DNA from 4 places in the Afifella sp. YEN Y35 genome. Region 3 is predicted to be linked to each of the others. Evidence: riboswitches for the same ligand, from Rfam matches in the RefSeq annotation. Region 3 holds a riboswitch; each other region holds the start of a gene.
The links. Region 3 has a riboswitch for cobalamin ahead of ACK8CP_RS04560 (ABC transporter substrate-binding protein). Riboswitches for the same ligand answer to the same signal wherever they lie in the genome.
Positions count from the first base shown of each region.

Region 1 (7,296 bases), 1.1 Mb from region 3:
GCGCCGGCCGTCTCAGGCTGGCCGCGACGAGAAAGCTCATATTGACACTTTTCAATGAACTCGGCCTCGCCGAGCCCATCCTTCGTGCCGTCGCCGCCGAAGGCTATACCAATCCGACTCCGATTCAGGCGCAGGTCATCCCGACCATGCTTGCCGGCCGCGATCTTCTCGGCACGGCGCAGACGGGAACCGGCAAGACGGCGTCCTTCGTGCTGCCGCTGCTCGACAAGCTCAGCCGCACCATGGTGCCGGCCGCACCGCGCACATGCCATGCCCTCATCGTCGTGCCGACGCGCGAGCTTGCCCAGCAGGTCGCCGACAGCGTGCGCAATTATGGGCGCTTCGTGAACATGTCGTCGGCGGTCGTCATCGGCGGCGCCCGGCCCGGGCCGCAGGTGAAGGCCCTGTCGCGCGGTGTCGATTTCATCATCGCGACGCCTGGCCGTCTTCTCGACCATATGCAGACCGGCGCCGTCCGCCTCGACCAGACGAACATCGTCGTGCTCGACGAGGCCGATCAGATGCTCGATCTCGGCTTCATGCCGGCGATCCGCAAGATCCTGGCGAAGATGCCGCGCGAGCGTCAGACGGTTCTTCTCTCGGCGACGATGCCGCCGGCGATCCGCAAGCTCGCAGGCGATTTTCTTCATCAGCCGGCGGAAATCTCCGTCGCCCCGGTGTCGCGCCCGATCGAGCAGATCGCACAAAGCGTCATCAACGTGGCGAGTGCCGGCAAGCGCGACATGCTCGTCGATCTTCTCGGCACGGCCGATATGGAGCGGGCGATCGTCTTCACGCGCACCAAGCGCGGGGCCGACCGCGTCAGCCAGCATCTCGACAAGGCTGGGCTGCGTTCGGCGGCGATCCACGGCAACAAGAGCCAGAATCAGCGCGAAAAGGCACTCGGTGCCTTCCGCAACGGCCGTGTGTCCGTTCTGGTCGCCACCGATATCGCGGCGCGCGGCATCGACATCGACGACGTTTCGCATGTCGTCAACTTCGAGCTGCCGAACGTGCCGGAGGCGTATGTGCACCGCATCGGGCGGACCGCGCGCGCCGGCAAGAGCGGCATCGCGATCTCGCTGTGCGATCATTCCGAGCGGGGTCTTCTGCGCGACATCGAAAAGCTGATCGGCAAGAGGATCGATGCGCATGGCGCTGCCCCTCGGCGCGAGGCAGTCGCGACCCAGGCCGGAGCCGAGGTGGTCGGCGAAACCGATGAGGCGCCGTCTGCAGGCGTGCGCCAGCAGGCGGGCGAGCGGCGCGACGAAAGATCACGCCAGCCCGGCAAGCGCACTTCTCCCTCACGCAACCGCCGGCGCTCGGGCAACAAACCCGCGGCCTTCGAAGCTCGCTCCGAGGGGCGCAACGAAGGGCGGAGCGACGGGCGGAATGAAGGCCGCAACGGCGATGCCCCGAAAGGCGGACGCAACCGCAGGCCGGAAGGTGCCGAAGGAGGCCGTTCGGCCAAGCGGGCGGAGGGCGGCGCGCCCAAGAGCCGCAAAAGTGGCGCGGATGGCCGGCGTGACGGGGCCCGCCGCGACGGCGGCCGCGGCAACGAGGGCGCCCAGGCGGGTCTGGAACGGATGCTGCGCAAAAGCGGCAAGCCAAAAACCGGGGCCGGCGACAAGCAGGTCGCCGCGCGCTGAACGCCTGAACACGTTTGATTTTGAGAGGGCCGGCCGCCATGTGCGGTCGGCCTTTTTTGTGCCGTCGGGCGCCCTTCGGCGTCGTGCGTTGCCGGCAAAGGAAAGTCGTGCCGGGCATAGCTGCTCAACGTGCACGGCATTGACAATTATGGCCATTCGCCGGCAGATGGGGCGTCAACGGTTTCCGGACGCAAAGCGACCGGATTAAAAGGGAACACGGTGAGGCGTACCCAGCAGGGACCGAAACCGTGGCTGCCCCCGCAACTGTGAGCGGCGAGCAGGGCTTCAACATGTCACTGGCGCATATGCGCTGGGAAGACGAAGCCACGCTGTGACCCGCAAGCCAGGAGACCTGCCGCTGACGCGCGACGCCGGGCCACCGGTGCCGCACCGCAACGGACGCCGGGGTGAGCGTCTGGCGGTGGAACGGCGCCAGGAATCCCATTTGCGCCCAATCCACGCCAAAACCCCGATCGTCCTTTCCGCATCGCTGTCGCGGTTCGTCCGCCACAGTCATTGGAGAGACGATACGAATGAAACTTCGTAAGTTTGCCTGTGCCGCCCTCACATCGGCGGCGTTCCTTCTTCCCGCCGCAGCCGAAGCGCATTTTCAGCTGATCTATACGCCCGAGGTGAACCTCGCCGAGCCGGGCGACGTGCCGCTGAAGCTGATCTTCTGGCACCCCTTCGAGAACGGCCATGTCATGGATATGGGCGCGCCGGAAGAGTTCTACGCCGTCTTCCGCGGCAAGAAGATCGATCTCAAGGACAGCCTCAAGCCGATCTCCTTCGAGGGGCTCGAAAACAGCGCGCAGGCCTTCGATGCCACGCTGCCGGCCAAGCGCGCCGGCGATTACACGCTCGTCGTCGTGCCTCAGCCCTATTACGAGGAGAGCGAGGACATCTACATCCAGCAGATCGCCAAGGCCTATCTGAACCGGGCGCAATTGCCGACCGACTGGGCCGAGCCCAAAGAGCTTGCGACGGAAATCGTGCCGCTCGATCGCCCGACCAACATTCTGGCCGGCTCCACCTTCACGGGGCGCGTCCTGTCGGAAGGCAAGCCGGTCGCAGGCGCCGAGATCGAAGTCGAATACATGGCGGCCGAGCCCTCCATGGACGAGAACAAGCCCACCGAACCCAAAGCCTCGCCGATGCCGGGCGGTGCCGTCGTCGCGATGAGCGACGAGAACGGCTACTTCACCTTCGGCGTCCCGAAGGCCGGGTTCTGGGGCTTTGCCGCGCTCGGTACGGGTCCGAAGACGGAGTTCGAGGGCAAAGAGCTCTCGCAGGACGCCGTCATCTGGGTGCGCGCCTACGACGTCGAGTGACGGCAGGAGGGATCGATGCATATTGTCGACGGAGCTCTCGCCAATGACGTCGTCATCGGGGGAGCGGTGCTGGCGGCCGGGGGCATCGCGCTCGGCCTCAAATCGCTGACGGCGGAAAAGATGCCGGCCGCCGGGGTGTTGAGCGCGACGTTCTTCGTCGCCTCGCTCATCCATGTTCCGATCGGTCCCTCCAGCGTCCATCTCATCATGAACGGTCTGGCCGGGCTGGTGCTCGGCTGGGCCGCCTTCCCGGCGCTGTTCGTCGGGCTTCTTCTGCAAGCGGTGTTCTTCGGCTTCGGAGGGCTCACCGTGCTCGGGGTGAATACGCTCAACATCGCGCTGCCGGCGGTGATCGTCTATTATCTGTGCCGGCGGGGGATCGCCTCCAATTCGCTGACGGTCGCCGCGATTTCAGGCGCCATCGGCGGGGGGCTCGCGATCGCGCTGACGACGGCCTTCGTCGCGATCGCTCTGGCGCTGTCCGGCGACGAATTCATCCCGGCCGCCAAGCTCGTCTTCTTCGCCCATATCCCGATCATGATCATCGAAGCGCTGGTGACGGGGGCGGCCGTGGTTCTCGCCCGCCGCGTCAAGCCGGAGCTTTTCGCCACTTTCAATCGGTCCGCTGCCGAGGAGGTCGCGCTATGAGAAAGCTCTGCGCAGCCCTTGTTTTTCTGACTCTTCTGCCCGCACCGCAGGCTCTCGCTCACAAGGTCATCGCGTCGGTCTATGCGTCCGGCGATGTCGTGGAAGGCGAGGTCGGCTTTTCCAATGGCGACATGGCGAGCGATGCGACGGTCGAGGTGTTCGACGACAACGGCAACAAGCTCGGCGAGGCGGTAACCGACGAGACCGGAGCCTTCACCTACAAGCCCGAAAAGGCGGTGCCGCTCGTCTTCAAGGCCAATCTCGGCGCGGGCCATGTGGCGCAGGTGCGGATGTCGGCCGAGGAGCTGCCGGAGATCGGCGGTGCGGAGGCCTCATCGCCGGCGCTGGTCGCTGCCGAAGCTGCGGCCGGTGCCGCCGAGCCGGCGTCTTCCGGCGACGGCGCTGTTGGGACGACCGCCCAGAGCTCCGGCGTCGACCTCGCCGCGCTTCTTGAAGCCCAGCACGAGATGATCACCGAGGCGGTGCAGAAGCAGGTGATCCCGCTCCGGCGCGATATCGACGCCTATAAGGAGAAGCACGACATGCAGAGCATCCTCGGTGGGATCGGCTATATCTTCGGCATCTTCGGCGTCGCGTTCTATATCGCGGCCCGGCGCAAGATGACGGCGGCCTGACGATGAGCCACGTTCTCTCAGCCGGACGGCGCGCGCTCACCGATACGGGCGAAGCCAAGGGCACGCTGATCGATGGCATCGACGTGCGCACCCGCATCGTCGTTGCTGTCGCCTTCGCCATCGTGATGGTGAGCCTGCAGGATCTCGCCGTTTTGGCGACCGGGCTTCTGGCGGCGTTCTTCCTGATGCTGTCGGCGCGGCTGCCGGTCGCGCGGACGCTCAAGCGCATGGCGATGATGGACAGCTTCATCATCTTCCTGATCGCCATGCTGCCCTTCACCGTGCCGGGCGATGCGATGTTCACCGTCTTCGGCTTTGCGGCGAGCTGGCAGGGGCTGCGGCAGGCGGCGGAGATCGCGCTGACGGCGAATGCCGTCATCCTCGCCTTGATGGCGCTCGTCGGCTCCACCGAGCCGGTGACGCTCGGCCATGCGCTGCGGCGTTTGATGGTGCCGGAAAAGCTCATCTACCTGCTGATGTTCACCGTGCGCTATGTCGACGTGCTGCAGCAGGAACATCAGCGTCTGCGCATGGCGATGAAGGCACGCGGATTTCGCCCCTCGAACAACCGGCACACCTATCGCTCCGTCGGCTATCTCGTCGGGATGATGCTGGTGCGGGCGATCGAGCGCTCGGAGCGCATTCTCGGCGCCATGAAATGCCGGGGATTCACGGGCCGGATGCCGCTGTTCGACACGCTCGCCTTCACCTACCGCGATGCCGTGTTCGCGACGGGCGTGACGATCTTCCTCGCCTGTCTCATCGGCGCGCAGGCGATCCGCTGAGGCCATGACGCATGTCTGAACTCATCGCCCTTTCAGATATCCATTTCGCCTATCCTTCGGGGCCGCCGGTCCTCAAGGGCGTCGATATGTGTCTGATGCCGGGCGAGAGGCTGTGCATCGGCGGCCATAACGGTGCGGGCAAGTCGACGCTTCTGCACATCATCGTCGGGCTGTTGCGGCCGTCGCGCGGCCGCATCACCGCCTTCGGAGCCCCGCGGCGCGAGGAGAAGGATTTCCACGAGGTGCGCTGTCGCGCGGGCTTCGTCTTCCAGGATCCCGACGATCAGCTCTTCTGCCCGACGGTCGCGGAGGACATCGCCTTCGGGCCGCTCAATCTCGGCAAGAGCCGCGACGAGGCGATGGCGATCGTCGATGAGGTTCTGGAGCGGCTCGATCTCGTCAGTTTCCGCGACCGCATCACCCACAAGCTCTCGGGTGGCGAGAAGCGGCTCGTCACGCTCGCCGCCGTTCTGGCGATGGAGCCGGAGGTTCTGCTTCTCGACGAGCCGACCAACGCGCTCGACGTCGACAACAAGGCGCGGCTGAAAGAGATTCTCCTGTCGCTGCCGCAGGCGATGATCCTCGTCTCCCACGACCACCGTTTCCGCGGCGATGTCTCGACCCGCACCGTCGTCATGTCGCATGGCCGGCTGGTGGAGCGCGACATGCATTGCACGGCAACGGACGAGGCCGGCTAGGGCTTCAGGACCGGATGGCTCGACCGTTCGGTTGCCGGCGTCCAAAACTCCTCACGCTTTCAGCCTTTTCGCCGGCAATTCCAGGCCATTTATCGGCTCATGAGCGCGGCGAACGGCGGTGAGATTTTCGATTGTCGTATCCCCTCCCGGGGGATAGGATGATTTGCATGAAGCACGGTTCACACGGCGACGTCGTCAAGCGGCTGAAACGGGCCGAGGGGCATCTCAGGCATACGATCGAGATGATCGAGGAGGGCCGTCCCTGCTCGGACGTCGCCCAGCAGCTCCACGCCGTCTCCAAGGCGATCGAGCAGGCGAAGCGCCTCTATATCCACGACCACATCGACCACTGCCTCGACGGCAGCATCGAAGACGGGGCGGACCGCGCGAGCCTGGTCGAAGAGTTCAAGGAAATCTCGAAGTACCTGTGAGGGGATCGCCATGGATATGAGCGGGATGATCGCCGCGGGCGGCAGCAATCCGGTCCTGCTTGCGGCCATGGCGCTCGTTCTCGGCGCGCTGCACGGGTTGGAGCCCGGGCATTCGAAGACGATGATCGCCGCTTATATCGTCGCGATCCGCGGCACGGTGGGGCAGGCGGCCCTTCTCGGCGTTGCGGCGGCGCTGTCGCATTCGCTCATCGTCTGGGTTCTGGCGATCCTCGGCATGCGCTTCGGGTCCGAGTTGATCGGCGAGAAGACAGAACCCTTCTTCGTGATGATTTCGGGCGCGATCATCCTGGCGATCGCAATGTGGATGTTATGGCAGACGCAACGATCGGCCAGGACGGGCAGAACACATCCGCATGGGACGCATGATCATGGGCACGATCACGGGCATGAACATGACCATGAACATGGGCACGAGCACCCGCATCCGCACGATCACGCGCACGCTCATGATCACCCGCACGCTCATGATCACCCGCATGAGCATGATCATGCGGGGCTCGATGCGCATGCCGCCGCGCATGCGCGCGATCTCGAAACGCGGATCGGGGCGGGCAAGACCTCAACCTGGCAGACGATCCTGTTCGGGCTTTCCGGCGGGCTCATTCCCTGCGCCGCGGCGATCACCGTGCTGCTTCTCTGCCTGCAGATCGGAAAATTCTGGCTCGGCATCACGCTGGTGGCCGCTTTCAGCACCGGTCTCGCCTTGATGCTCGTCGCCGTCGGGGCCGTCGCCGCGCTCGGCATCGGCTTCATCTCCGCACGCTCGTCGCGCTTCGACGCGGTGATGGCGAAGGCGCCCTACCTTTCGGCGATGCTGGTGGCCGCGATCGGCGTCTTCATGATCGTCTCCGGCTGGAGCCACGCCGACATGCACCTCCTCTGAGGGCATCTCCGGTCCAGGCAAGCCTCGCTTGCGACGATTTCTCTGAGAAAATTTTCCGTCTTCGTCATCCGCGATCTCAATCGCGCACGATCTTGTGCTACGCGGCAGGCGTGGGAGGGCGCCTTCGGATCAATCCGCCGCGTGGCGGACACAGGAGACGAAATGACGGACAGAAACGATCCGGTCGTGATGCGCCACAGAAATTTGGAAAAGAT
Region 1 is NZ_CP180203.1:3,917,493-3,924,788, forward strand. It holds gene ACK8CP_RS18600 (DEAD/DEAH box helicase) at 42-1,649, shown strand; cobalamin riboswitch at 1,811-2,024, shown strand; gene ACK8CP_RS18605 (DUF4198 domain-containing protein) at 2,183-2,980, shown strand; gene cbiM (cobalt transporter CbiM) at 2,996-3,628, shown strand; gene ACK8CP_RS18615 (cobalt ABC transporter permease) at 3,625-4,263, shown strand; gene cbiQ (cobalt ECF transporter T component CbiQ) at 4,266-5,048, shown strand; gene ACK8CP_RS18625 (energy-coupling factor ABC transporter ATP-binding protein) at 5,060-5,746, shown strand; gene ACK8CP_RS18630 (metal-sensing transcriptional repressor) at 5,914-6,177, shown strand; gene ACK8CP_RS18635 (nickel/cobalt efflux transporter) at 6,188-7,081, shown strand; gene ACK8CP_RS18640 (threonine/serine exporter family protein) at 7,244-7,296, shown strand, end outside.
Region 1: another riboswitch for cobalamin. It lies ahead of ACK8CP_RS18605 (DUF4198 domain-containing protein); the one in region 3 lies ahead of ACK8CP_RS04560 (ABC transporter substrate-binding protein).

Region 2 (7,296 bases), 1.6 Mb from region 3:
GACACGCAAACTGGGACGGCCGGCGCACTCTCTCCGACGCTGCCGGTCTCCCCGCCGGCTGCGCCTTTGCCGCAAGAGGAAAGGTTCACATGCGCCATCTGAGTGCGAGAGCCGTCGTCTCCATCGCCGACCCCGAACCGATCGTCGAGGCGGTCTGTGCCCATCTTGCCGAATACGACACCGACATTCGCCGAGACGGGGGCACCCATCGGATCTTCTACGACTTCGGGAGCGGCTCGCTGCGCGCTTTGTCTGAAGCCATCGAGCTTGAAGCAGAGGCGCGGGACATCTCGGGTCTCTTTTACATGCGCATGGCGCTTGCCGCCCATCTCAAGGAATTCGCCGGCGCGCCCTCGCCCGAGATCGTCTGGGCGGGCGACGGCGACGACATCGAAACCCCACCGAACTTCCGCCCGGTCAGCGTCCGCACGGTGCGCGACATCACTCCGCATATGCGCCGGATCACCTTTGCGGGCGAGGGCCTCGACCGCTTCGCCGATGACGAGAACCTGCATCTCGGTCTGATCATTCCGCCCGAGGGCGGCGAACTGGTCTGGCCGACAGTCGGCCGCGACGGTCTCCTGAAATGGGATCCGGAGAGGCCGACGCCCGCGCTGCGGCGCTATACGGTGCGAAGCTGCGACCCCGCCGCCGGAACCCTCGACATCGATTTCGTTCTCCATGACGACGCTGGTCCCGGCACGGCATTCGCCCTGCGCGCACAGCCAGGCGTGATGGCGGGCCTTGCCGGCCCGGTCGGAGGCAGCATCGTGCGCGGTCGCGACTGGTATCTCCTCGCCGGCGACGAAACGGCGCTTCCGGCCATCAGCCGATTTCTGGAGATCCTTCCCGCCGACACGCCGGGTCGCGCCTTGATCGAGGTCGCCGGACCTCAGGAGGAGCAGCCGATCGGCAACGGCGCGATCACGGTCGAGTGGATCCACCGCGGCGGGGACAGGGCGGGCCTTCGCCTGAGCGAGGCCGTCCGTGCCGTCGAATTCCCGCCATCTGCCTCTTCGCCTTATGTCTGGGCGGCTTGCGAGTTCAACGCCTTCAAGGCAATCCGCAACCATCTGCGCACCGAGCGCGGACTGAAAAAGGAAGATCACCTCGTCGTCGCCTATTGGCGGCAGGGTGAGTTCGTGGATCGGGCGCCGGGAAACGAGTGACGCTCGCGCCCGCCGCGCCGCATCCGACCAGCGGAATCTCCTTGCTTCAAAAAGCGCTCAGGCGATCGCGACCGGGCGGTGGGTCTCGTCGACGGCGACCATCACGAACGTCCCCTTGCCGCACAGCCGGCGGTTTTCCGACAGGAGCGCCTCGGCAATCATCGTCACCTCGACGGTCATCGAGGAGCGCCCGGTCGCCACGATCGAAGGGTTGAGCTCGATCATCTCGCCGGCGACGACCTGATCCATGAAATCGACGCGTTGCGAGGCGGCCATGACGACGATTTTTCGGCAATGGCGGGTCGCTGCGACGAACGCGGATTTGCCCATCGCGGCAAGGACGTGGCCACCATAGAGACTGCCGTAATGGCTCGTCTGATCGGGAAAGACGATTTCGCAGGAGCCGCTTTCAGACACCGCCATCTCGGGTTCGTCCGACAGGGGCGGCAATGCTCCGCCATACCGCTCCAGCGTATCGGCGGCCACCATGTTGAAGATGCCCCGCGTCGACAGGCGCCGTTCGCCGGACAGCGGCGCCTCGGCGACGAGATCGACCTCGACGCCGAGCGAACGGCGGCCGACGCGAACGACCTTTCCCGTCAGCTCGACGATTTCCCCGACATGCGCCGGGACGTGAAAATCGATGCGTTCGCAGGAGGCGGTGACGAAGTCGACATGCGCGTAACGCGAGGCGACGAGGAAGGCGACCTTGTCCATATGCGCAAGGCCGATGCCGCCGAAGAGCGTGCCATGGTGATTGGCATCGCCGGGAAAGACGAAGTCGATCAGTCGGGTAAAGCCGTTGGCGGGACGCCCCAACGCGTTCTCCGGGCTTGTCTCCGGCGCGTTCATTGCGCGCTCTCCGCCGCTTCAGCACGCAAATGTTCTGCTGCCATGACCATGTCGAGACCTCCCCATCCCAAGCGCTCAAGCTGCTCTGTATCGCCACCGCAGAAGGCCTGCGAACCTCATCCCAGGGGCGCAGAGCCTGAACGCCTTCCCGCCTCAAGCGTACCGCAGCGCACACCGTCAAGGCGGACTTTCTGCCGATCGCCCAGGCGCAACCTCTGAGGCCCAATCTATCCGCCCGACCTTTGGGAAGCCCAACGAAACCCGGCAAAGGCGCCGTGCGCGCTCCGCCTCTGCGGCCTTTTGCCCCCTCTCCCATAGCCATCCATTCTCGCAGGAGGCCGCGCCGCCGGGCGCCATCGGCAAGCTTCATCCGTCGCGGCCGAAAGCGAAAACGACTTCCAATCAAGCTCATGCGCCTGCGATTCATCTTGACGCGACGGCCGCGATCGTGGTCCCGTCCTTTCGACGGTGCCTCTTTGGAGGCTCAAAAGGGAACGCGGTGCGGGCGATGCTCAAATCCGCGACTGTCCCCGCAACTGTGAGCGGCGAATCGCTCGTCACAATGCCACTGGCCCCGAGGGTACCGGGAAGGCGGCGACGCGATCATGACCCGCAAGTCAGGAGACCTGCCGTCAACCGTGGTCACGCGCGGTCACGTCGGTCGGGGATGTGCCGATGGGATAGACTTCATGAGCCCTTGCGCATGAAGCGTCCTCGATCGCGGTGATGTGCCAACCGGCCGTGCGCCGCCCTTGAGGTCGTCCCGTGTTTTTCTCCCGCCCCTCGCGTGAAGGCGTTCCGCCGCAACGCTTCGTCGCCGTTTGTGCCGGCTTTTTCGTCGCCGCCGGCATGTCTCCGGCCGCCGCGCAGGACGATGACGTCGTCGAACTCCCCGAACTCTCCGTCACGGCGAACCTGACGGCGACGCCCCTCACGGAGGTCGGCAGCGCCGTGACCGTCATCACCGGCGAAGAGCTGAAACAGCAGAACATCCACGACGCGACGGAAGCGCTGCGCCAGGTGCCGGGCGTCATCGTCAATGCGGCCGGCCCGCGCGGCCAGTTCACGCAGCTTCGCATCCGCGGCTCGGAAGGCAACCAGACCAAGATCTTCGTCGACGGCATCCCCGTCAACGACCCGGCGCGCGGCTCGGAGTTCGATTTCGCCCATCTTCTTGCCGACAACATCGAGCGCATCGAGGTGCTGCGCGGGCCGCAGAGCGCGCTCTACGGCTCCGATGCGATCGGCGGCGTCGTCAACATCATCACCCGGCGCGCCGAACCCGGCACGCATCTGACGGGCCGCCTCGAAGCCGGTTCGCACAAGACGTTGAGCGGCAACGCCACGATCGGGACGGCCGGCACCAACTACGATTTCATCGCCGGCGCATCCGGCGTGCGCACGGATGGAATCTCGGTCGCCGATGAACGCCTCGGCAACAGGGAAGACGACGGCTACGAAAACGGCACCCTCTTCGCCAAGGGCGGCGTCGACGTCACCGACTGGCTCAATCTTTCAGGCGTCGCGCGTTACACGCGCCTGCGCACCGATCTCGATTCGGAAGGGTTTCTGCCCTCCGTCGGCCATACCGGCCCGCTCGATTCCAATCAGGACATGAAGGGCGACCAGCTTTTCACCCGCGCTCAGGCGAAGGTGACGCTCCTCGACGGGCATTGGGAGCAGCTCGCCGGCATCTCCTACACCGATCAGACCCGCGATTATCGCGATCTCGACCCGACCACGGTCACCAGCACTTACGAAGGCGAGCGGCTGCAGTTCGATTACCGCTCGACCTTCATGTTCGATACGCCCGCCATCGCCAATGCCGGGCATACGCTCACCTTTGGGGTCGAGCGGGGTGAAGACAGCGCCGTCTCCGACAGCGCCTGGTCGTCCTTCGATCGCTCCATCACCTCGACGGGCTTCATCGGCCAGTATCAGTTGAGCCTGTTTGAGGACCTGTCGCTGACGGCGGGCCTTCGCCACGACCTGAACGACGTCTTCGAGGATGCCACAACCTACCGGCTGACCGGCGCCTACAATTTCCGCCAGACCGGCACCAAGCTCCACGCCTCCTACGGCACCGGCGTGAAGAACCCGACGCTCTTCGAACTCTACGGCTACACCAACACCTATCGCGGCAATCCGGATCTCGAGCCGGAAGAGGCGAAAGGCTTCGACGTCGGCGTCGCGCAGGCCTTCTGGGCAAACCGGGCCTCGCTCGACGTCACCTATTTCAATCAGGAGATCTCCAACCTCATCACCGGCTCGGGCCAGTCCTCGATCAACCAGCCGGGAGAATCCAAGATCGATGGCGTGGAAGTCGCCCTGACGGTCGAGCCGATCGACAATCTGACGGTGACAGGCTCCTACACCTATACGGACGGCGAGGACCCGACCGGCGACGAATTGATCCGCCGGCCGCAGAACGTCGCCAGCCTCGTCGTCAACTACGCGTTCCTTCAGGGGCGCGCCAACGTCAACGTCTCGGTCGATTACAACGGCGAGCAGAAGGACTGGGTGTGGACCGACGCCTTCTACGTGAACCGCGAAACGATCACCCTCGATCCCTACACGCTCGTCGATGTCGCCGCCTCCTACGACATCACCGACAACACCCAGATCTACGGCCGGGTCGAAAACCTCCTCGACGAAAAGGCCTATGATCAGTGGGGTTATGACCGGGAAGGCGTCAGCGCCTATGCCGGAGTTCGGCTGACATTCTAATGCCTGGGCGTTGGCTCACGTATTGTCTGGCAGCCGTTGCAGTCCTCGCCGTCGCCGATGCTCCTCCGGCGGCGGCGAGGCCGCAGCACATCGTCTCGATCAATCTGTGTGCCGACCAGCTTCTGATGCGGCTTGCAGATCCCGATCAGATCGCCTCGCTCAGCTACTTCTCGCGCGACGCCTCCATGTCGAACCTGTCTGAGGAGGCGCGCGCGTTTCCGCGCAATCGCGGCCTCGCCGAGGAGGTGATGCGCTACAAACCCGACATGGTCTTTGCCGGGCGCTACACGAAGCGCGTCACCGTCGATCTGTTGAAGCGGATCGGCGTCGATGTCGTGGAACTCGACGTGCCCCGCTCGCTTCCCGACGTCGAAGCCCAGATCCGCCGCGTCGGCGCAAAGCTCGGCCAGGAGGCGCGGGCGGAGGCCTTGGTGCGGGAGATGGAGGCGCGGCTTGCGACCGAAGAGGTGCCGGCCTCCGAGCGTCCGTCGGCGATCGTCTACGAACCGAACGGCTATACGGTCGGCGCCGGCTCGATCATCAACGTCCTCATCTCGCTCGCCGGCCTTGAAAATCTCGCCGCCGAGAAAGGGCTTGAAAGCTACAGCCGGTTGCCGCTCGAAAAACTCGTGGCCCTGTCGCCCGACGTGCTCGTCGTCGGCGATTATCGCGACGCGCCGGCCGTCGCCAACGAGATCCTGCACCATCCGGTCCTCTCGCGCATGCCGCGGCCGATGGAGATCGTCTCCGTCCCGCAGCGTCTGTGGATGTGCGGAGGACCGGACATCTTCAAGGCGGTCGAGGTCTTGCGCCAGGCGGCCGACAAAGCGAGGGCGCGGCAATGAGTGAGATCGCGCTTCAAGCCACCGGGTCGGCGGCCGGTTACCGCAGGCTTCTCGGCGTCCTGTCGCTCATGCTTCTCGTCGCCTTCGTCCTGTCGCTTGCCATCGGCTACGGTCCCTTCGATTTCGGTGCCGCGCTCAACAGCGCGCTCTCCGGAAAGGACGATCTCGGCGCCCTCGTCCTCATCGAAATCCGGCTGCCGCGGGCCCTTCTCGGGCTCTTCGTCGGCTTCGCGCTCGGCCTTGCCGGCGCCGTGATGCAGGCGTTCTTGCGCAATCCGCTCGCCGAGCCCGGCATCATCGGCATTTCGGGGGCGGCCGCCTTCGGCGCCGTCGTCATCTTCTATTCCGGACTTGCGGCCGTCTCCTCGCTGCTTCTGCCCATCGGCGGGATCGCGGCGGCCCTTGCCGCCGGCCTTCTCCTCTTCGCCGTCGCCGGGCGGAACGCCAACACGGCGACGCTCATCCTCGCCGGCATTGCGGTGAACAGTCTTGCCGGCGCCCTGGTCTCGCTCGTTCTCAACCTGTCGCCCAATCCCTTCGCGGCCACCGAAATCATGTTCTGGCTGATGGGCTCGTTCGCCGATCGCAGCCTGACGCATGTCGCCATCGCGCTCCCGCCGATCCTCGCCGGCTGCATCGCGCTCTTCTTGACCTCGCGCGCGCTCGATGCCCTGGCGCTCGGCGAGGATACGGCCACGAGCCTCGGCTTCGATCTGCGCATCACCCGCGCCCTCCTCGTCGGCGGCGTCGCGCTTGCAGTCGGCGGCGCCGTCGCCGTCAGCGGCACGATCGGCTTCGTCGGCCTCGTCGTGCCGCATCTCTTGCGCCCCTTCGTCGCCTACCGCCCGAGCCTGCTTCTGCCGGCAAGCGCGCTCGGCGGCGCAATCCTGACGCTTTCCGCCGACATCGCCGTCCGTCTCCTGCCAACACAGCCGGAACTGAAACTCGGCGTCGTCACGGCCGTTATCGGAGCACCCTTCCTGTTCTCGCTCGTCTGGCGCATGCGTGGAGACCTCAGATGATCATCTCAGCCTCCGGCATCGGCGTGAAAAGAGGCGAGGCGACGATCCTGCAGAGTGTCGACTTCGTCGCGCGCGCCGGCGAAGTGGTCGGGCTCATCGGCCCGAACGGCGCCGGCAAATCGACCTTGCTCGAGGTCATCGCCGGTCTGCGCAAACCGGAACTCGGCCAGGTCTTCTACGACGGCAAGCCCGCCACATCCGTGCCGCGACGCAGCCTGGCGCGCCGCCTCGCCTATCTGAAGCAGGATGCCACCGTCGACTGGCCTCTCTCCGTCGAAAAGGTCGTCGCTCTCGGCCGCCTGCCCTATTCCGGCCTCTTCGCCGCGCACGACAGGCGCGCCGATGACAGAGCCACCCGCGCCGCAATGGAGACCGCCGGCATCGCCCAGTTCGCAGAGCGCAACGTGCAGACGCTCTCCGGCGGCGAACGCGCCCGGGTTCTCCTCGCCCGCGCGCTCGCCGTCGAGGCGGAGACGCTTCTCGCCGACGAACCCGTCGATGCGCTCGACCCCATGCATCAGCTCAATGTCATGGAGCTCCTGCGCAGAACCAGAGACCGCGGCACCGGCATCGTCGTCGTGCTGCACGACCTCACCCTCGCCTCGCGGTTCTGCGACCGTCTCGTGCTCCTCGATCGCGGCCGGGTCGCCGCCGAAGGCGCGCCGCAGGATGTTCTCACCG
Region 2 is NZ_CP180203.1:2,584,545-2,591,840, forward strand. It holds gene ACK8CP_RS12320 (DUF2218 domain-containing protein) at 90-1,169, shown strand; gene ACK8CP_RS12325 (acyl-CoA thioesterase) at 1,227-2,021, opposite strand; cobalamin riboswitch at 2,471-2,670, shown strand; gene ACK8CP_RS12330 (TonB-dependent receptor plug domain-containing protein) at 2,787-4,748, shown strand; gene ACK8CP_RS12335 (ABC transporter substrate-binding protein) at 4,748-5,593, shown strand; gene ACK8CP_RS12340 (FecCD family ABC transporter permease) at 5,590-6,615, shown strand; gene ACK8CP_RS12345 (ABC transporter ATP-binding protein) at 6,612-7,296, shown strand, end outside.
Region 2: another riboswitch for cobalamin. It lies ahead of ACK8CP_RS12330 (TonB-dependent receptor plug domain-containing protein); the one in region 3 lies ahead of ACK8CP_RS04560 (ABC transporter substrate-binding protein).

Region 3 (7,296 bases):
GAGCTCCACGAGATTCCGCCCAACGGACAAGGCATCGCCGCACTGATCGCGCTCGGCATTCTGGACAGGCTCGAGCTTGAAAGCCTCGATCCCGACGGCGCCGAGGCCCTTCATCTTGAAATCGAGGCGATGAAACTGGCGCTCGCCGACGCGCATCGTTTCGTCGCCGACCCGGCCAACATGGAGATCTCACCCGACACTCTTCTCGACGATGATTACCTTGCTTCACGCGCCGCGCTGGTCGATCGCAATTACGCGTCAGACGCGACCGCCGGCGCACCGAGGCGGGGCGGAACGGTCTATGTCACGGCCGCCGATGCCGCCGGCCGGATGGTTTCCTTCATTCAGTCAAACTATGCGGGCTTCGGTTCCGGCATAGTGGTGCCCGAAACCGGCATCCACCTGCAGAATCGGGGCTCCGGTTTCGTGCTCGCGCAAGGCCACCCAAACGAGGTCGCAGGCGGCAAGCGCCCCTTCCATACGATCATTCCGGGCTTTCTTATGGAGGACGGCATCCCCCTCATGAGCTTCGGCGTCATGGGCGGCGCGATGCAGGCGCAAGGTCACGTGCAGATGGTCCTGCGCACGCAGCTTTGGCGGCAGAACCCGCAAGCGGCGAGCGACGCGCCGCGCTGGCGCTTTATCGCCGGGCGCCGCGTTGCCCTCGAAACGGGCATCTCCGCGGATGTCGCGGCAGAGTTGGCACGGATGGGCCATCAGATCGAGCGCGTCGCGCCGGACGTGGATTTCAGCTTCGGCGGCGCGCAGCTCATTCATCGCCTCGCCGACGGCTATATTGCCGGCAGCGACCATCGCAAGGACGGTCAGGCGGTGGGCTTTTAGGCACGCGCCGCAGCCATCGCCTCGGGGAGAAGGCTGCGGCGCGAAGTCTCCCGGATCAGCCGACGAGGCTTGCCTCGAGTGTCACCTCGGCATTCAAGAGCTTGGAGACCGGGCAGCCTTCTTTGGCCTTTCCGGCGATCTCCTGGAATTTCGCTTCGTCGATGCCGGGCACTTTGGCTTTCAGCGTCAGGCGGCTGGAGGTGATGGTGAACCTCTCGCCCTGCTGCTCGATGGTCACGGCCGCGGAGGTGTCGAGCTCTTCCGGCGCCATCCCTTCCTGGGTCAACATCAGCGAAAGTGCCATCGAAAAGCAGGCGGCATGTGCGGCTGCGATGAGCTCCTCAGGGTTGCTGCCCTTGCCGCTCTCAAAGCGGCTCGCAAAGCCGTACGGATGCGCGTCGAGTGCTCTGGTCTCCGTGGAGATCGTGCCGCTTCCGTCCTTGATACCGCCCTTCCAGACAGCTGATCCGTGTTTGGTGATCGCCATTGTCGGTTGCTCCTTTGCCTGGGCTCCGCCGCCTTATCGAGCACCGCGGAGCCGGTTGCTTCGACACGATAGATGGGCCAGCGTGACCACTTGCAAAGGCGTGGATGGCGGCATGGCCTGCGCGACGCCTGTCGGAGGCGATGCCTAAGACGCGATAGAGAGCGCTTGCGGCTGTCGAAGACGATCTGAAGCGACAAGCATCGCGAGCTCCGGATATCGATCGACGTCGCCCTCGATCGCCTCGATCTCGAAGCGGGCGAAAAGCGATTCCGGCAGCCAGTCTTCGCCCCGCGCTTTCCGGATCGCCGTCGGATGCTGCCCGTCACGATAGGCGAAGGCACGCATCGCATCGATGTTTTCCCAGATGCTGAAGGTCGCAAGCTGCAACAAGGGATGGGAGCCGAAACCGACATGCCAGACGCACCCTGCAGCCTCGCTGAGCGAGCGGTCGACCTCCGGCACCTGTCGCCAGAATGACCGGACCCGTTTCGCAGCGACGCTCGCCAGCGTCAGAACCGCAAAAGGATGCCCGCCGACGTCATGTCCCGAATAATCGAAGAGTGGCTCACCGTCCCAGCTGCCATGGCCGCGCGCCGGACGGACGGTGAAATGAAGCTGCTCGATGCTTGGCCCCGCGACGCTGCGGTAAAGCCTGGTTTGGCGCAGCCCCGCCAAATCCTCCTGCCGCTCCGGAACGCCCATGAGACAGTAGCGCGTGAAGTCCGGGAGAATGGAGAAGCCGCTGCCGCTTCCACAACCCAGCAGGCGCAATTGACCGGAACGCTGCGTCGAACGGTCGATCACCCCCGGAAATCCCATGCGCAGAAAAGCGCTCCACGCTTGCCTGCGCGGGTAGCGGAAGAAGCTGAGAGTGACGAGTTTCGCAGGCACCATGGACGATCTCAGGTCGCAGCAATCGAAGAAAACGTTCAAGGATTGAGGAACGATCCCCCGGCTCGGATCGACGATGCTTTGCCGCGACTGCTTGGCGTGCCGCCGGAATCTGGGTGCCCGTGAGCCCGCTCGCGCGACCATGGCCTCACTTGCGATTTTCGGTGATGATCTCTTCCAGCCTTTGTCGCGCCCGCCTGGGCAGGTCGTCTGGAAGCACGAGTTCTCCAGGGTCCGCCTCTTCTCCGACGGCGATCATCATCACCATGCCCATGGCATAGTGGGGGCTGCATTTGAGGCCATAGATGCCCGGCGTCTCGGCCACCACATCCGCCGTTTCGCCCAGCGGCGTCTTGATTTCCTCCGCGCCTTCGGGCGCCAGTCCGGCGATGGTCCGGGCGTTGTGGCCCGGTGTCGACGCAAGGAAGCGGATCGTGTCGCCCGGCGCCACGCGCAGGAAATCCGGCTCATAGATCATCGCGCCCTTCTCTCCCCGGTTCAGCATCTTCACCTCGAAGGTCTCGGCATGCGCGAAGCTGCTCACAAGCACTAGCGTCAGAACCAGAAACCCTTTCATGATCAAACTCCTACAGAATTATTTTCTTGTGATAGCGCAAAGCGCAGGATGGGCTCGCCGTTCGCCGGGTCGCCGATTGAGCGCGAGCAGACGTCGAAAACCTGTTCGATCCGAGTGGCGGTCAGGATGTCTTTCGGGGTGCCGACCGCCTCCAATTGGCCTTTGGCCATCAACCCCAGCCGGTCGCACACCATCGCCTGATTGAGATCGTGCAGAGCGACGACCACCGTGATCGGCAGGCGCCGGACGAGCGCGAGAATCGAAAGCTGGTGGTGGATATCGAGATGGTTCGTGGGTTCATCCAGGATCAGGATGTCGGCCTTTTGGGCCAGAGCGCGGGCAATATGGGCGCGCTGACGTTCGCCGCCTGAAAGCGTCTGCCATCGACGCTCGGCGAGATGCGCGATGCCGGTTTCGGCGAGAGCCTTCTCCACGATTTCGTCGTCGTCCGCGCTGAAGGGAGTGAGAGGTCCGAGCCATGGCGTGCGCCCGAGCTCGACCGTCTCGCGGACGGTAAGCCGGTCGGAGGTATCGAGTTGTTGGGCGACGATAGCGATCCGCCGCGCGACCTCGCACCGCGTGATTTTTTGAATATCGACATCACCGACCATCACCTGGCCGCGGGATGGTTTCCGCAATCCCGAGAGCAGCAACAACAATGTCGACTTGCCGGAGCCGTTCGGTCCGACAAGACCGAAGAGCTCGCCAGGTTCGATCGTCAGATCGATGTCCGACACGATCGGAGTGCGGCCGGCGGACCAGCCGAGAGCATGCGCCGTCAGCGTCATCGCGCCCCTCCGCGACCGCGCACCAGGATCAGCGCGAAGGCCGGCGCACCGACGAGCGCCGTCACGACACCGATCGGCAGAACCTGGCCCGGAATGATGATTCGCGACACGATGTCGGCGAAGATGAGAAAAACGGCGCCGGTGATCGCCGTCATCGGGATGAGCCGGCCATGGCGCGGACCGACCAGAAGCCTTGCCGCATGCGGGACAACCAGTCCGACGAAGCCGATTGCACCGACGATGCTGACCATAACGGCCGTCACCAGAGCGGCCGCCCCGATCAGGATCGCCTGCGTCTTCAATACGTTGATGCCCAGAGAGGCCGCCGCATCCGATCCGAAGGCAAACGCGTCGAGCGCCCGCGCATGGACCGTGATGATGACAAACACCAGGATCGCGACGGGTGCGGCGAGCCATACATCAGGCCAGCGCACACCGGACAGATTGCCGAGCAGCCAGAAGATGATGCCGCGCGCCTGTTCGGCATTGGCCGAGTGCGCGATGATCAGCGACGTGAGCGCATTGAAAAGCTGGGCCCCGGCCACGCCGGCAAGGATCACCTGACCGGTCGATGTTCCCGCAAAGCCACCGGCGGCCCGAGCCAGAGCGATGACGAGCGCAAAAGCCACGAGGGCGCCTACGAAAGCACCGGCCGAGAGCGACACGAGACCACCGCCGATGCCGGCGATGGTAACAGCCACAGCTCCGGTCGATGCACCGGCCGAGATCCCCAAAATGTAAGGGTCAGCGAGCACATTGCGCAGCAGCGTCTGAAGCACCAGCCCCGAGACGGCCAGGCCTGCGCCACAGGAGGCCGCGACGATTGCCCGGCTGAAGCGGTAATTCCAGACGATGCCCTGGTCGATCGGATCGACAGGATAGCTTCCCCCGAACACCTTCATGGCAAGCACCTGCCCGACCGTTTCCAGCGGGATACGTGTCTCTCCGATCGCAGCCCCGAGGATCAGCGCGGCCCCCAGAATTGCGAGTTTCGACGACAACGATGTCAGAAGACCCGGCCAGCGGCCGGGTCGTTGAGTGGCCATGATCGGGCTCTGCTATTTCAGCTTGGGAAGTTCATCGGCGAGCATCTCGAGTGCCGAGATGTTGCGGATGGAGGGATCCATGGAATGGGCGTCCATGACGAGAATCCGCCCCGCCTTGACGGCTTCCATTTCCTTGGCGACCGGATCCGTCTTGAGGAATTCGAGCTTCTTTTCGACGTCGTCGGCAGGAAAGCGGCGGCGGGTCATCTTGGCGACGACGATGATGTCAGGATTGGCCTTGGCGATCGTCTCCCAGCCAACGGTCGGCCATTCCTCATCGCTTTCCACGACGTTGCGGACGCCGAGCTTTTCCATCATCCAGCCCGGAACGCCCTTGCGCCCGGCGACATAGGGATCGACGTCCATTTCGGCAGACGAAAACCAGAAGACCGCGGAAACGTCGCCCGCCTTCGCTTCTTTCGCTTTCTCCACCGCGGCGGCTTCGCGCTCCGAAAGATCGCTGACAAGCGCCTCACCCTCCGCCTTCACGTCGTGGATCTCCGCAAGTTCGCGGATCGCACGATACAGGGCGTCGGTGCTGTACATCTCGAGCCTGGTGCCATCGACGCCAGCGGAATTGTCTTTCACGCAATCGGTCGGAAGGATGTAGGTCGGGATGCCGACGTCATGGAACTGCTCGCGGGTCCCGACGATGCCCTGCGGCCCGATATGCCACTCATAGGAAACCGCAACGAGGCCCGGCTTCTTGGCGACGACGCTTTCGAAGCTCGGATCGTTGTCCGCGAGCCGCTCGATGCCGCTGTTGAGTTCGGCGAACTCCGGCAGCACATCGCTGAACCAGACAGAGGTCCCGACGACCTTGTCGCCGAGGCCGAGCGAGTAGAGAATCTCAGTCGCAGACTGGCCGACCGTGACGTCGCGCTCAGGCGCGGCCTCGAACGTGATGGTTTGTCCGCAATTGTCGATGCTCAGCGGGTATTTGGTTTCACCCGCATGCGCGGCGTCGATGAGCGAAAGACTGGCCAGTGCTGCAAGGCCGATCGCGACGTTTCGGTGCATTGTGTCTGCTATCCTGGTTCCGAGAGAGAACCGCGGGGGCAGGCGGAATGGATTGCCCGAAAAGAGACTCGCGCATTGTCGTCGACGACAAGATTGTCATCTCGATCCTTCCCCCGACATCCCCGCCGGGTCTGGTTGCATGATGATGGCAGGTCTCTTGACTTGCGGGTCTCTGCTTCCCCGAGCCTTCCCAGGCGTTAGACGGTGTCCGTCGCACGCCCAGTGGCATCGTTCGGGGTCGCTCTCCGCTCACAATTGCGGGGGCAGTCACGGATTTGGCGCCTACTGGCTACACCGCACCGTATTCCCTTTTCACCCAGCGAAGTCTTCGTTTCGCTGGAAACCATCGACAGAGATAAAGGCTGGATGGTGTCGGAGTGTCAAGCCGGATGCGCGCCACATTCTGTCCCGGTTGCGCAGGCTCAAACAAGCAAGCGCGCCACGCCCGCGATCTTTCAGACACGCATACGTCGGACTTCGGTCATGTGGAGCCAGACGCACCGCGTTCGCGGCCCCGTCCGATTCGCTTATGCTTGGCTCAGCAGCCTGCGAAGCTCGATTTTGAGCACCTTGCCGTAATTGTTCTTCGGAAGCTCATTCAGAAAGACGTAGTCCTTCGGGCGCTTGAAGCGGGCGATTTCCTCGCGGCAGAGCGCATCGAGTTCTTCGACATTCGGCGCGTTCTCCGGTGCGACGACGAACGCGACGACGTCCTCACCCCATTCGGGGCTCGGCCGGCCGACGACAGACACCTCCTGAACGGCGGGATGCCGCAAGAGCACTTCTTCGACCTCGCGCGGATAGATGTTGGTGCCGCCGGAGATGATGACGTCTTTGGAGCGATCCATCAGCGTCAGGAAACCGTCCTCGTCCATCGCACCGACATCACCGGTCCAGAGCCAGCCGTCGCGCAGAGATTCCGCGCTCGCCTTCTCGTTTTGCCAGTAGCCGGCCATGACGCTCGGACCGCGAACCAAAATCTCACCGCTCTCGCCCGGAGCGAGCGTATGACCGTCGCCGTCCGCCACCCGCACATCGACGCAGGATTGCGCGGTGCCGACGGAGCCGAGGCGTTCCTTCCAGCGCGGATGGGTCCTGTCGGCCACGAGATCGCGAGAGAGGGCCGTGATCGTCATCGGGCTTTCGCCCTGGCCGTAAATCTGCACGAAGCGCGGTCCGAAAAGGGAAACCGCCTCTTCGATATCGGCGACGTACATCGGCCCGCCGCCATAGACGATGGTCCGGATCCCATCGCCGTCATAGCCGGTCGTCTTCGCGTGCTGGACGAGGCGGCGGACCATGGTCGGCGCGACGAAGAAGGACAGACCGCCGAGCGAGTGGGCAAGCGAAACGATTTCCGCCGCATCAAATCCACCTGATTTTGGGACGACATGGCGGGCACCGCGGAGAACGTGCATGAAGTTGTAGAGCCCCGCCCCATGCGACATCGGCGCGGCATAGAGCGCGGCATCCTCGGTGTGCACCTCGTCGACATCGACAAAATAGGCAAAGCTCATCGCCTGCAGATTGGCGACCGAGAGCATGACGCCTTTCGGATTGCCGGTCGTTCCGGAGGTGTAGAAAAGCCAGGCGAGCGCATCCGACGACATCGCATGTGGCGCGGCAAGCGGTTCGGCGGCAAGA
Region 3 is NZ_CP180203.1:941,159-948,454, reverse strand. It holds gene ACK8CP_RS04590 (gamma-glutamyltransferase family protein) at 1-843, shown strand, start outside; gene ACK8CP_RS04585 (OsmC family protein) at 899-1,330, opposite strand; gene ACK8CP_RS04580 (hypothetical protein) at 1,475-2,224, opposite strand; gene ACK8CP_RS04575 (pseudoazurin) at 2,370-2,798, opposite strand; gene ACK8CP_RS04570 (ABC transporter ATP-binding protein) at 2,801-3,586, opposite strand; gene ACK8CP_RS04565 (FecCD family ABC transporter permease) at 3,583-4,632, opposite strand; gene ACK8CP_RS04560 (ABC transporter substrate-binding protein) at 4,645-5,652, opposite strand; cobalamin riboswitch at 5,782-6,015, opposite strand; gene ACK8CP_RS04555 (class I adenylate-forming enzyme family protein) at 6,180-7,296, opposite strand, start outside.

Region 4 (7,296 bases), 770 kb from region 3:
AATGATGGGCGTGTCGTCGGCCACCAGGAGGCCGGGCCGAACCGAGGACTCCTGCTGAAAAGCGCCTTGAAACATGGACGCAAAACGCTCAGTGCGTGCGAGCTCAAGCATTTTCAAGCTGCGCATAGTCGCCGAGTGGCCAGGAAAGCTCAATTCGGGTTCCCTCATTCAATCTGCTTGTTACTTTGAGATCGAAGTCGTTGCCGTACTCGCTGTCGAGCCGGGTGATGACACTTTGCAGTCCGAGAGCCGCGCGGCTGCGCTCCGCCTGCTGCAGGACACAACGATCGTTGTTGAGCGCGGCGACCTGAGCCTCGCTCATCCCCGCGCCGTTGTCATAGACCTCGATCAAGCCGCGATCGTCCACCCTCCGCGCCGAGACGCGCACGCGAACCGGCCGCGAGAGCGCTTCCACCCCGTGCACGATGGCATTCTCGGCAAGCGGCTGCAGAACCATGCACGGGACCGGCCAATTGCGCAGGCTTTCGTCGAGATCGACTTCGATGCTCAGGTGGTCGCCGAAGCGAAGCTGGTGGAGGCGCAAGCAGCGTTCGATCATGTCGAATTCTTCGCTGAGCGGCACCGAAGTGGCGAGATTGCGCAGGCTGTAGCGGAGGATGTCGCTCAGCATGTAAGCGACTTCCTCGGTCTTCACCGCCTTCTCCTCGAAGGCCGTGTAGCCAATGAGCGTCAACGAATTGAACAGGAAATGCGGATTGACGCGCGCCTGCAACGCCCGCAACTGGGCATCCTGCAGCGCCTTTTCCGTGGCGGCTTTGGCTTTCACCTCTTTGAGGAGGCGCGCCTGGATCAGGTTCGTCTTGCCAATCTCGATGATGTGGCTCGCCGCCAGCATCAGCATCTCGACGGCGGAATCGAGGCGATCTCGATCGGCCGCCGGCATGGCATAGACGGCTTCCTCAAGCTCTGCCGGAGCAATGCCGAGAGAATGGTTTCGGTCGAGCACGTTGCTGATCGTGCGCTCGCGCTCGTCTTCGAGCATCACCTGGCCGCACAAGAGGCAGCCGAGATATTCATCCTCGATGATGATCGGCGCGGCGACGTCGACGAGCCCGGCATGGCAGACATAAGTCGCCGGCCGGCCTGAGCGGTAGGCGGCGAGCCCCCCGCAGGCATCGCATGCATGACAACGCCGCAACCCTTCGGGGGTGGAGCGCATCAAACGACACACAGGCTGGAAATTGCTCGCTTTGGTGACGGGCACCCCGTCGCGATCAACCGTCACCGCGGCCATATCCATGGCCTTGGCAAAAGTGTCCTGGATCCGCTGCAACGTCGGAACGTCGACGAAGTCCTGGATCCGCCACTTATGAGTTGGGAAATGCTCTTCCATCAGGATGACCGACCTGCCCAACGCCGAAAGATGACAAGCAAGCGCAAGCGCTGCCCGCCGTGATTTTCGTCGCTGGATGCAGACCCCGACATCCCTCGTTGTACGCCGACAGCCCACACAGCCCGACGCACATCACCGGCAGGTCTCCTGGCTCGCGGCACCAAGCAAGGGCTACCTTCCCAGCGCTCACGCGCCAGTGGCACTCCCAGCCCTGCTCTCCGCTCACAGTTGCGGGGGCAGCTACGGTTTCGGCCCCTTTTGGGTACGCCTCACCGTATTCCCTTTTCATCCTCGCGCTCTCACGCTCGGAAACCGGTAACAGGCTTTTACTGGCGCCAACGGCGGCTTATGTCAAGTCGGCAGGGCCGCTAACGCTTTCGTTACCCACCGGCAATAGGAGAAAATTCTATCTTCGGTTTATTTTTAGCGCGCGCAGGTTGCTATCTGCCATAAAACGGCCATTCGAAGCTCCAATATTCGTAATATTTACATCGGAATTGGAGAATAATACTTCGATGTATGACGATTTCTACAGGCGCTCGCGCCCCGATCCGGCCATAATGCCGCACGTTGCCGGGCCTCGACACCCTCTTCGCCTGGCCTCAGCGGCACCACCCCGCGAGACGGATAGCGCCTTTCAGTACAGGATTTCTGCAACAGAGGCGGACTGCCCGTGTGCCGTCCAGCAACCTCCTCGGGGTCGCCTCCTCCGGGCCACCCCTTCGAGCACGGGGGTGGCCGATGCCGTCAAAGCCTCGGCCCGAACTATAGAGCCTGACCATCCCCGTCGAAGAAATGGCAATGGGCGGGATCGAAACTCAGCCAAACGCGCTCGCCCGTCGTCACATCGCTGATCCCAGCCGTCTCGACGGTCACGAGATCATCCTCGCCGATATTGGCATAGAGAAGCGTGTGGTTGCCGAAAGTCTCGACGACGACGATCTCGGCCGCAATACCTTCGGTTTTCTCGCGGCTGAACTTGATCTCATGCGGGCGGATGCCGAGCACGACATCCTCCCGATCGATCGCCGCCGCCGGCGCTTCCGGAAAAGCCATTTCGACCCCGTTCGGGAGCTTGAGGCAAGGGCCTCCCTCCGACGCTCCGGCGACGCGCACCGGCAGGAAGTTCATCTGCGGGCTGCCGATGAAGCTCGCCACGAAACGGGTCTTCGGCTTGCCATAGAGTTCGAGCGGCGTGCCCACCTGCTCGATGAGCCCCTCGTTCAACACCACGATGCGGTCGGCCAGCGTCATCGCCTCGGTCTGATCGTGCGTGACGTAGATCATCGTGGCGTCCATGTCGCGATGCAGGCGCGCGATCTCGATGCGCATCTGGGCGCGCAGAGCTGCGTCGAGGTTGGACAAAGGCTCGTCGAACAGGAAGACCTTCGGATCGCGCACGATCGCACGACCGATGGCGACGCGCTGGCGTTGTCCGCCGGACAATTGCCGCGGCTTGCGCTGGAGAAGCTCCGACAGGCGCAACATTTCCGCCGCTTCCGCGACCTGCCGCTTGATCTCCGACTTCTCGACCTTCGCCTGCTTCAGGCCGAAGCCCATATTCTCTTCCACGGTCAGATGCGGATAGAGCGCGTAGGACTGGAACACCATCGAGATGCCACGCTTGGCAGGCGACAAATCCTTCACCGAACGTCCCTCGATCAAAAGGTCGCCGGAGGTGATCTCCTCCAGCCCCGCAATCAAGCGCAGGAGCGTCGACTTCCCGCATCCAGACGGTCCGACGAAGACGACGAATTCTCCGGGCTCGACACCAAGGTCGACACCGCGGATCACCTCCGCGGCCCCGAACTTCTTACGCACGCCTCGAAGTTCAACTTGCAGCTCTCGGGCCATGGCGGTCACCTCGTTCAACCGAATGCCGATGGTTTGATGACGGGGACGTTCTCGCCCGCCACAGGATTGAGACGGCGGCGCACCATGGCCGCAGCTCCGATGAGGCCGGAATCGTTACCATGCTCGGTCGCCAAGATCCGGGCATCATCAAACAGATACGGCCAGGTGTTTGCCCGAAGGTGGCGACGGATACGGTCCAGCAGAAAGCCTCCGGCGAGCGAAATGCCCCCGCCGACGACGCAAAGCTCGATGGCGGTGAGATTGATCATCGTCCCGAATGCCTGGGCGATGTAGCGCCCCATCGTCTCGAACGCCGCGTCGGCTCGTGCATCACCGGCCAGAGCGCGTTCGCGTAAAAGGCTCATGTTGAGATCTTCGGCCGCTTCTCCGGTCTCCGCGGCATAGGCGGCGATGACGGCCTTGCCACCGGCGAGATCCTCAAACGTACCGTGAAGACCATAGCGTTGATACGGATGACCCGGCTCCAAAACCATGGCACCGAATTCCGGCGGCTTGCCATCACGGCCGCGCACGATACGCCGATCGATGACGAGGGCGCCGCCAATACCGGTGCCCACCGTGATGAGGGCAAAGCTCGAAACGCGCCTGCCGACACCGAACTCCAATTCGCCGAGCGTGGCAGAGATCGCGTCGTTGTCCGTTGCCGCGGGCACGTTCAGACGTCTGGCGAGCTCAGCCGCAAGCGAGCCGCCCTTAAGAAGCGGAACATTTCCGGTGCCGTCGAGCGGCAGGCCGGTGGCGGGATCGGCATAGCCCGGCGCTGCGATCCCGATCGCTTCGGGCGCAGCTGAGACCGTACGCGCCAAGGCATCGAGGCTTTCGGCCGCCCCCTCCACGAGGGCTTCGAAGCTTGCCAGCGAACGAAAGGGAAGTGCGCTCTTGGCGACGACGACGCCGTTGCCGTCGACGATGCCAAGCTTCACCGAGGATCCGCCGACATCGACCGCAAAAAGGAATTCGGGCGTCAAACGGCCTCTCCGACCTTGATGCCGAGCCGCTTCGTCATGCCCGGATAAGGCATATCCTCCGGCACGAGACCGCGTTCCGCGGCAAGATCGACTGCGAGCCACTGAAACGGCACGACGGCGCTCAAGGTATCGAGACCTTGCGTCGGCTCTTCCGACGCCGGCCAGACGATCCCCTCCGGCTCCTTGCCGGTGAGATCGAAGATGAAGCCGGTCAGGCCGTAATGCGCCATCGCTGCCACGACACGGCGTGCCAGATCGAGTTCGTGCGCATTCGAAGCAAGCGCAATCGTCACGCTCTTCTTGGTGAGGCCGTGCAGACGGCCGTGGCTCGCCTCCTCGGTTTCGAGGCCAAAGGAGGGAATGCCGGCCATTTCCGCCACTTTCAACGATCCCTCCAGTGCAGAACCGTAATGCCGTCCCTGCCCCAGCACTGCGATCACATCGGCACCGGCGAGCTTCGGCGCCATGTTGGTCGACCAGATGCGCGCCGTCTCGATCAGCTGTGCATAACCCTCGACGAAACCACGCGCCGCTGTCGGCATCGTCTTGCCGCTCAGCGCCATGCCGATCAAGCGAAGCGCCAGAACGCTCGCCGTGTAGCCTTTGGTCTTCGGCCCGACGGTCTCGTCCTCGACCGGAAGCCAGACGAGCTTCACATCACAGGCGGCAAGCGGCGCCTCTCGTCCGGCCGTCACCACGATGACATCCATGCCCTCTTTGCGGGCCTGTTTCGTCGCTGCGATCGTATCGCTGCTGTTGCCCGACTGGGACAAGACGATGGCAAGGCTCTTGGCGACCCGGCGCTCGCCAGTCTCGGCCAGGAAGGTCAGCGGGCTGCGCAACGCAAGCTCGGCAGGGAGGCCGGAAAAGCTGTCGGAGGCGGCAAGGAGCGCATTCATCGAACTGCCGGTGCCGACCAAAATGACGCGTTCAGGCTCCGATTCCGGGAGCGCCGCTTCGATCTGTGACGGCAAGTCGGACAGGACTTTCTCGACCATCGCCGGTTGTTGGGCGATAAAGTCACTGATTTTCATGGTCATAACGCAGCCTGAGGGTCCGTATCGAGGAAGTTGATTGACGTGATGGGTCCCTATTAATCAAAACGTTTTGGAAAACTCAACCATTTACAGAGACGGAGTGCGATGTCGCTTCAGGGCACAAACCTCGAACATGCGAGAAGACGCAATCGCCGCGTGGCGTTTGAAGCGGTTTTGAAACACGGCCCGCTGTCGCGCTCAGAAATCGCCCGGATGACGGGCCTCACCTCGCAGACCGCGTCCAACATCGCCGGGGAATTGATCGCACTCGGCCTCATCAAGGAGACCGGGCGTCGCCTCGGCCGCAAGGGCCAGCCCGCCACCGAATATGTGGTCGACGAGGAAGGCGCCTACACGATCGGCATCCACCTCGATCAGAACCAACTGGTCGGCCTGCTCGTCGACGTTCTGGGCCACATCGTTGCACGCACCGCGCTTCCGATCGCCCGCCAAAATCCGGGCGAGGTCTTGCCTCTCGTGGAGCGGGCCGTCGATGGCCTGGTCAACGGAAACGACGAAATCCGGCGGCGCCTTCTCGGGCTCGGCGCGGTGATGCCGGGCTTTTTCGAGAGCGGCACCTTCGCATCGCGCGGCCCCCTCACGATGGAAGGTTGGCTCGATTTTCCGCTCGCCCAGGAGCTTTCCGAACGTCTCAACCTGCCGGTTTTTGTGGACAACGACGCGACAGCCGCGGCGATCGGCGAAAGCCTCTACGGCTTCGGCCAGACCCATCCGACCTTCATTTACATCTATTTCGGCCTCGGCCTCGGTGGCGGCATCGTCATCGATGGACGCCCCTTTACCGGCGTGCGGCAAAGAGCGGCGGAACTCGGCCATCTCATCGTCAATCCCGGCGGCAAGCCCTGCGCCTGCGGCAATCGGGGCTGTCTGGAGCGCTACGTCTCGCTGCACAGCGCCTACGAGGCGATCCTTCAAACAGAGAACGAATGGCAGGGCGCAAGCCCCGACCTGCTCCTGAAAGCCTTTCAGACGGGCAATAACGCGCTCGCAAAGTGGCTCGACGACGCCGCCTACTATCTGCGCATCGCTGTCAACGGGCTTGAGAATCTCTTCGACCCGAGCGGTATCGTCGTGGGTGGCTTGCTTCCCGACCCGATCCTGACCGCCCTCGTCGAGAAGACTTTTCCACTGTTGCCGAGCTCCGCGGCGGATCCAGGGACCCGAGGCGCGCGGCTCATCAAGGGCGAAGTCCGCTTCGATACGCCGGCGGCAGGAGCTGCAGCTCTGCCGATGTCGCGCCTTCTGCATCCGCTTGCGAAGGAAGACGGGCCAGAGCTGGAGAATGCCGCAGGAGCCGGCCTTTTCGGAGCGCTTTGAGCGCCGAAGTGGGGCGCTGTGCCGATCTTTCCGCAGCTCGGAACAGGCGCTCGCACCTCTCTCGAAAGGGCGCGCTCCCTCGCCCACAAGGCGCGCCCACTCAAGCCGTATCGGCAGGTTTTTGCAGTGCAATAAGGGCGACCGGCCAGGCTAGCGCCCGTTGACAGACAATTTTGCCCTTGATCTATTTAGCAAAACAATTTGAATTATTAATCCTTGCGGTTTCGATGTCGCTGGAACTGTCCGCAACTGAAATGGAGTCCAAGTGCATGAACATCTTACGCCTCAGTGCGGCCACCGCCTTGGTCGCATCATCGCTCGGCCTGGGCATGGCCGGCCCCGCCTCGGCGGAGACGACCATCAATGCTCTCTACATGTCGCAGGCTTCCTACAACGAGGCCGATGTCCGCAGCATGACAGAGGCCTTTGAGAAGGCGAACCCCGACGTCAAAGTCAATCTCGAGTTCGTCCCCTACGAAGGCCTGCGCGACAAGACCCTCCTCGCCAGCAGTTCCAGCCAGGGTTACGACGTCGTCCTCTTCGACGTGATCTGGACCGCGGAATATGCCAAGCGCGGCATCCTCGCCGATGAGACGGACAACATCTCCGCCGAGGTCAAAGACGAGATTTTCCCCGGGGCCTGGACGACCGTAGAATATAACGGCCACTATTACGGCATGCCGTGGACGAACAGCTCCAAGCTCTTCTTCTACAACAAGGAAAT
Region 4 is NZ_CP180203.1:1,712,861-1,720,156, forward strand. It holds gene ACK8CP_RS08130 (response regulator) at 1-111, opposite strand, end outside; gene ACK8CP_RS08135 (PocR ligand-binding domain-containing protein) at 104-1,354, opposite strand; cobalamin riboswitch at 1,474-1,686, opposite strand; gene ACK8CP_RS08140 (ABC transporter ATP-binding protein) at 2,120-3,208, opposite strand; gene ACK8CP_RS08145 (ROK family protein) at 3,223-4,197, opposite strand; gene ACK8CP_RS08150 (SIS domain-containing protein) at 4,194-5,237, opposite strand; gene ACK8CP_RS08155 (ROK family transcriptional regulator) at 5,391-6,572, shown strand; gene ACK8CP_RS08160 (extracellular solute-binding protein) at 6,848-7,296, shown strand, end outside.
Region 4: another riboswitch for cobalamin. It lies ahead of ACK8CP_RS08135 (PocR ligand-binding domain-containing protein); the one in region 3 lies ahead of ACK8CP_RS04560 (ABC transporter substrate-binding protein).